One region of the Lentzea sp. NPDC058450 genome, then DNA from elsewhere that is predicted to be linked to it. Evidence: riboswitches for the same ligand, from Rfam matches in the RefSeq annotation. Region 1 holds a riboswitch; each other region holds the start of a gene.
The links. Region 1 has a riboswitch for glycine ahead of gcvP (aminomethyl-transferring glycine dehydrogenase). Riboswitches for the same ligand answer to the same signal wherever they lie in the genome.
Positions count from the first base shown of each region.

Region 2: linked by a shared signal. The riboswitch ahead of gcvT (glycine cleavage system aminomethyltransferase GcvT) and the one ahead of gcvP (aminomethyl-transferring glycine dehydrogenase) in region 1 are both predicted to bind glycine.
Region 3: linked by a shared signal. The riboswitch ahead of gcvH (glycine cleavage system protein GcvH) and the one ahead of gcvP (aminomethyl-transferring glycine dehydrogenase) in region 1 are both predicted to bind glycine.

Region 1 is NZ_JBHXLO010000008.1:131,293-133,486, forward strand. Features, by position in the region: gene ACFWNN_RS15345 (MerR family transcriptional regulator) at 1-87, shown strand, start outside; gene ACFWNN_RS15350 (Clp protease N-terminal domain-containing protein) at 175-1,143, shown strand; glycine riboswitch at 1,200-1,295, shown strand; gene gcvP (aminomethyl-transferring glycine dehydrogenase) at 1,450-2,194, shown strand, end outside.
Region 2 is NZ_JBHXLO010000006.1:135,071-137,264, forward strand. Features, by position in the region: gene ACFWNN_RS12240 (hypothetical protein) at 10-390, shown strand; gene ACFWNN_RS12245 (DUF3817 domain-containing protein) at 405-707, shown strand; glycine riboswitch at 753-843, shown strand; glycine riboswitch at 844-938, shown strand; gene gcvT (glycine cleavage system aminomethyltransferase GcvT) at 1,035-2,129, shown strand; gene glyA (serine hydroxymethyltransferase) at 2,144-2,194, shown strand, end outside.
Region 3 is NZ_JBHXLO010000029.1:111,719-113,912, reverse strand. Features, by position in the region: gene ACFWNN_RS34730 (L-serine ammonia-lyase) at 1-675, opposite strand, end outside; gene gcvH (glycine cleavage system protein GcvH) at 702-1,085, opposite strand; glycine riboswitch at 1,146-1,239, opposite strand; gene ald (alanine dehydrogenase) at 1,464-2,194, shown strand, end outside.

The DNA.
Region 1 (2,194 bases):
CCGGCCGAACGTGCGGACGGCGTCGAGATCGCGCCGATGACCGAGGACGAGCTGACCCGCCGCCGCCGCGAGCGCGCGACCGGCTGATCGTCCCGCTGATCGTGGCCGACTGGCCGTCCTGAGTGGCCGGTCGGCAGCAGCGCCGCAACCCCCTTGCTCCCTAGCGTTTCCGGCATGACGCACACCCCTTCAGCGCAGGTCGTCAAGGTCCTGGCCGCAGCCGTGCAGCGCGCCTTCCGGCTGGAGTTCGGCTTCGTCGGCACCGAGAACCTGCTGATCTCACTGGTCGACACCGTCGGCCCTGGCCGCAAGCTCGGCACGACCTCGCTGACGGCACAGGCGATGGCCAGGGGCACCGACCACTGGGCCGGCGACGACGGAGGCGTTGTCACCGAGTCCCACCCGGACGTCACGGCGCTGTTGAGCGCCGCCCACCACCACGCCCGCGTCGACACCCTCCTGCCCGCCAGTCAGGCGCTGGAGACCTGTCTGCGAGCCGCTGTGGCGCAGGCGGGCGACGGCGTGCTGACGACGACGCACCTCGCGCTGGCGCTGCTGTCGCTCGACTCCGGGAGGGTCGCCGACCTGATGTTCCTGCACGGTGTGGACGTGGACGAGACCGCCGCGGCCGTGCGGGCCGACGCCACGCGGAAGTACGCCGAGGTCGAGGAGACGCCCGCCGTCTGGTTGCTGCGCAAGGCGGGAGCACTGGAGGGCGAGGCCGGCGGCGGGTACGTGCGCTGGCTGACCAAGTTCGTCTCGCGCGGCCAGGGCCTGGGCGGCCCGGTGCTGACCGCCGTGCGCAACGAGGCCGACCGGCTGGCCGTCGCCGGGCGCCGGGACGTGTCGTCGAGGGACCTGGTCGAGGCCGTGCTCACGCTCGACCACCAGCTGACGGTGGCAGGCCGCAGGCTCAAGCCCGAGTTCGAGTCGGGAGGTGCGGCGGCCCTGCGCGAAGCGGGCGTGGACGGCACCTCACTGCCCGCCGGAGGCGCCGTCGAACGCGCGATGGAACGCGCGAAGCTGGTCGCGGCCCGCAGCGGCGACCAGATCGTGGGCACCCGGCACCTGCTCGTGGCCGTGCGCGACGACCCCGCCGACCCGGTCGCGGCGGCCCTCGTCGGTCTTCGTGCTGAGACGTAGGTCGCGTCCCTAGCGACTACCCGGGCTGCCTGCGGGTATTCTTCTCGGGTAGTCGCTGAACTCAGGCGGGAGAGTCCGGGCCCCGAGCCCGGCGCCGAAGGAGCAAGTCCCTCCCCGGGAACCTCTCAGGCATCCAGGACCGCCAGAGCGAGACGCCTCTGGAAAGTGGACTTCCGCAAGGGAGTCCCGCCGACGGTGAAAGCCCGTTCTCGCAACGGGTGAACCTCTCAGGCGCCCCTCGGGGTACGGACAGAGCGGGGAGGGCACAGGACCAGTGTGCCCGCAGCCATCCCCCGGAGGCGTTTGATGACGCAGGACCGCATTCCGCTCGCCGCTCTCGAGCACGGCACCCCGTTCGCCGACCGCCACGTCGGTCCCCGGCCCGCCGAACTCGCGCGCATCCTCGACGTCATCGGCGTCGGATCGCTGGAGGAACTGGCACAGCACGCGGTTCCGTCGTCCATCCACGAACGCGACCTCGTGCTGGACCTGCCCGTCCCGGCCACCGAGACCGAGGCGCTCGCCGAGCTGCGCGAGCTCGCGTCCCAGAACCGGCCGATGACGCAGATGATCGGCCTCGGCTACTACGACACCGTGACGCCGGGCGTGATCCTGCGCAACGTGCTGGAGAGCCCGGCCTGGTACACGGCCTACACGCCGTACCAGCCGGAGATCTCGCAGGGCCGTCTCGAAGCGCTGCTGAACTTCCAGACCATGGTCGGCGACCTGACCGGCCTGCCGGTCGCGAACGCGTCCATGCTGGACGAGTCGACCGCCGCCGCCGAGGCGATGACCCTGGTGCGCCGCGCGGGCAAGTCCAAGTCCGCCAAGTTCGTCATCGACGCCGACACGCTGCCGCAGACGCTGGCCGTGATCGAGACGCGCGCCGAGCCGCTCGGCATCGAGATCGTCGTCGCCGACCTGTCGCAGGGCATCGAGGGCCTCGGCCTCGGCGGTGACTTCTTCGGCGTGCTGCTGTCGTACCCCGGCGCGTCCGGTGCGGTGCGCGACCAGAAGGCGTTGATCGAGGAGATCCACGCGGCCGGAGCCC
Region 2 (2,194 bases), on a different contig from region 1:
GTGGAGGTCGTGCGCGGCCTCCTTACTCCCCAACGTGTGCTGATCGCGTTCGCCTGTCTGGCGGCGCTGATCGTCTGTTGCGGGCTCGCGTACTGGCAGTGGCAGCGCTTCGAGTCCGCCAGCGGCACGTTCCAGAACCTCGGGTACGTGCTCCAGTGGCCGCTCTTCGGCCTCTTCCCCCTCTTCATGGTCTGGCGTTTCCGCAAGCTCGCCCGCGAACGCCGTGACGAGGCTCTCTCACCCGAGCCGGTTGCATCCGCTCCGAGGCCGGAAAGTACGGTTGTCGCCGTCAAACCCGCGCCTGTCGAGCACTTCGACGATGACGAAGACGCGGAGCTCGCGGCCTACAACCGCATGCTCGCGGACCTCAACGCGCGGGACGGTCGTTGAGCGAAGGCGGGCAGATGAAGGGTGCGTTGACCCGGTTCAGGGTCATGGCTTACGTGGTCGGAGTCTTCCTGCTGCTCCTGGTCGTGGCGATGGTGCTCAAGTACGCCGCGGACATGGGTGGCGCGATGAAGGTCGTCGGCCCCGTGCACGGGTTCCTCTACGCCATCTACCTGGTGATTTCCGTCGACCTGGCGCTGAAGCTGCGCTGGTCCATCAAGGGCACGGCGCTGGTGCTGCTCGCCGGCACGATCCCGTTCCTGTCGTTCTGGGCGGAGCGCAAGGTGGTCGAGAAGACGGCGCAGGGCGTGCCGCTGTGACGTTTGGCCTGCTAGCGTCTGGGGCTACCAACTGAACACGGCCGTCGATGTCGCGCGGGAGAGCTCCCTTCGATGGGAGCACCGTAGGAGCAACTCCTCCCCGGAATCTCTCAGGTACAGGTACCGCACGACGAAGGCAACTCTGGAAAGCAGGCTGCTCGGCAGCCTCGCCCACGGTGCAAGTCACGCTCGTCGTGGCGAAGCTCTCAGGCTCATGACAGAGGGGGAGGCTCGCTCAAGTGAGGAGTCTCCGATGGACCGTGTCATTCTTCTGATGCCTCAGCCGGCCGCGTCCGGCTCTTCGGCGCACCCTGGAGGAGCGTTCTGATGTCCCGCCTCACGCCTCTGAACGCCGAGCACGAGCAGCTCGGCGCGATGTTCACCGACTTCGCGGGCTGGCGGATGCCGCTGCGCTACTCGTCCGAGCTCGCGGAGCACCACGCGGTGCGCCAGACCGCGGGCCTGTTCGACCTCACGCACATGGGTGAGATCGTGCTGACCGGTCCGCAGGCGGGGCAGGCCCTCGACTACGCGCTGGTCGGGCACATCTCGGCGCTGGCCGTCGGCAAAGCCCGCTACACGATGATCACCCAGGCCGACGGCGGCGTGATCGACGACCTGATCGTGTACCGCCTCGGCGACGAGGAGTTCATGGTCGTCGCGAACGCCTCCAACGCTTCAGTGGTGGCTGAAGCGCTGGTCGAGCGCGCGGCCGGGTTCGACACCGTCGTCACCGACAAGTCGACGGACTACGCGTTGATCGCGATCCAGGGCCCGAAGTCGGTCGAGATCCTCTCCGGACTCACCGAGACGGACCTGTCCACGGTCAAGTACTACGCCTCGTACCCGTCGAAGGTCGCCGGCGTCGACGCGCTGCTGGCCCGCACCGGCTACACCGGCGAGGAGGGCTTCGAGCTGTTCGTCGCCCCCGCCGACGCGTCCGCCGTCTGGGCCGCGTTGCTGGAGGCAGGCGAGGCGCACGAGCTCAAGCCGTGCGGTCTCGGCTGCCGCGACACGCTGCGCCTCGAAGCCGGGATGCCGTTGTACGGCAACGAGCTCACCACGTCGCTGACGCCGTACCACGCCGGTCTCGGTCGCGTCGTGAAGCTCGACAAGCCGGGTGACTTCGTGGGCCGCGACGCGCTGACGAAGGTGTCGGAGTCCGATGTGGACTCGGTCCTGGTCGGACTGAAGACGCCCGAGCGCCGTGCCCCGCGGCACGGGTACGCGGTCCTGAACGGCGACGACGTCGTGGGCGAGGTGACGTCGGGCGCGCTGTCCCCGACCCTCGGCTACTCCGTCGCAATGGCCTACGTGAACCGGGCCAGTGCCGAGCCGGGCACCCCACTGCTGGTCGACGTCCGCGGCAAGAAGCAGCCGGTCGAGGTCGTCGCCCTTCCGTTCTACAAGCGCGCCAAGTAAGGGAGATCTTCCAGATGTCCGACCAGTTCAACGCTTCCCTCGCGGAGTACGACCCCGAGGTGGCG
Region 3 (2,194 bases), on a different contig from region 1:
GCAGCCGCGTTCGACGCACTCCTGCATGACGTGCCAGATGTGCAGAAGTCCTTCCCGCACTTCGGTTTCCGTGCGCCACGACAGCTCGTTGGCCATCATGATCTCACTGATCGACAGGCCGGTCTCGCGGCAGCGCGCGAGGAGCTGGTCGCCGGTCAGGAACGGGTGCGGCAACGGCGTGGTGTCCGGCTTGATGCGGTCGGTGCCCGACGCGTTCTCGTCGACGACGAAACCGCCGCCGATCGAGTAGTAGACGGCGTGCTCGACCGACTTGCCGCCGGCGAAGGCCTCGAAGCTCATCCCGTTGGGGTGCAACGGAAGTGACTTGCGGCGGTGCATGACGAGGTCGCGGTCGTGCGTGAACGCGATCTCGTGCGTGCCGCCGAGCCTCAGCCGTCCACTGGAGATGATCTCCTCGACGCGTTCCGCGGCGGCGGACGGGTCGACCTCCTCGGGGAGGTTGCCCTCCAGGCCGAGGAACACGGCCTTGGGGCTGCCGTGGCCGTGGCCCGTCGCGCCGAGCGAGCCGAACAGCTGGACGTGCACGCGATCCACAGTGGACAGCTGTGGGCCGAGCTTGTCGACGAACATCGCGGCCGCGCGCATCGGGCCGACCGTGTGCGAGCTGGACGGTCCGATGCCGACGGAGAACAGGTCGAAAACGCTGATCGCCACTGATCAGTCCTTCGTGGTGGTGGAGGTCAGTCAGTCTTGGTGAGCTCGGCGTACTTGGCCGCCGTGAGCAGGTTCTCGGCCGACTCGACGCGGACCTTGAACAGCCAGCCCTCGCCGTACGGGTCGTTGTTCACGATCGCCGGGTCCTGCACGACGGCGTCGTTGACCTCGATCACCTCGCCGGTCACGGGCGAGAACAGGTCGCTCACGGACTTGGTGGACTCGAGCTCACCGCACACGGCGTTGGTGACGACCTTGGCACCGACCTCGGGCAGCTGCACGTAGACGATGTCGCCGAGCGCGTCGGCGGCGTATTCGGTGATTCCGCAGGTCAGCGGGTCCTGGGTGCCCGGCGTCCAGTCGACCCACTCGTGTTCGACGGTGTAGAGCAGGTTCTCGGGGAACTCCACGGCGACTCCTCTGGCTGTGACGGGTCAGGACACTTCGCCCCCTCCGCCGTGCAGAGTTGCCTACCCCGAGTGGTCTTGCTGCCTGAGAGTGTGCGGGAGCTTGCCCCTTCGGCGCCCCGACTGCGTTCGTCGAGGTCTCTCCCACGCGGGTTCTGACGCTGACGCGCCGCGGCCGGTGTTCAGTTCTCGGCGCGAACGCTATGTGCGGCCCCCGCCGAGTGTCAACGCGGGAAGGTCAAGTGGAACGCGAACAACACTCAGGTCGCTCTGTCCTAACTGAACAACCGGAGGGTTACCGGATAGTGCGATCAGCACAGTGACATGACCTTGCGACTGGCCCACATTATGAGATGTCGGCCACCGAACGGAGGAGTCATCGTGCGGATCGCTGTTCCCCGCGAGATCAAGAACCACGAGTACCGCGTCGCTCTCACCCCTGCCGGTGCGCACGAGCTGACCAGCCGCGGCCACGACGTCTACGTCGAGCAGGGTGCCGGTCTCGGTTCCGCGATCACGGACGAGGAGTACCTCGCCGCGGGTGCCAAGATCCTCGCGACCGCCGACGACGTGTGGGCCGAGGGCGACCTGGTCCTCAAGGTCAAGGAGCCGATCGCCGAGGAGTACCCGCGTCTCCGCGCCGGCCAGACCCTCTTCACGTACCTGCACCTCGCCGCCGACAAGCCGCTGACCGAGGCGCTGCTGGCGTCCGGCACCACGGCCATCGCCTACGAGACCGTGCAGCTGCCGAACCGCGCGCTGCCGCTGCTCGCCCCGATGTCGGAGGTCGCGGGCCGCCTCGCCCCGCAGGTCGGCGCGTTCAGCCTGATGAAGCCCTCCGGCGGCCGCGGTGTGCTGCCCGGTGGCGTCCCCGGTGTCGCCCCGGCCCGCGTGGTCGTGATCGGCGGCGGCGTGGCGGGCGTCAACGCGGCCACCATCGCCGTCGGCATGGGCGCCGACGTGCAGATCCTCGACACCAACGTCGACCGCCTGCGCCAGATCGACGCCCAGTTCCAGGGCCGGCTGCGCACGCTCGCGTCCAACTCGTTCGCCATCGAGCAGGCCGTCCGCGAGGCCGACCTGGTCATCGGCGCCGTGCTCGTCCCCGGTGC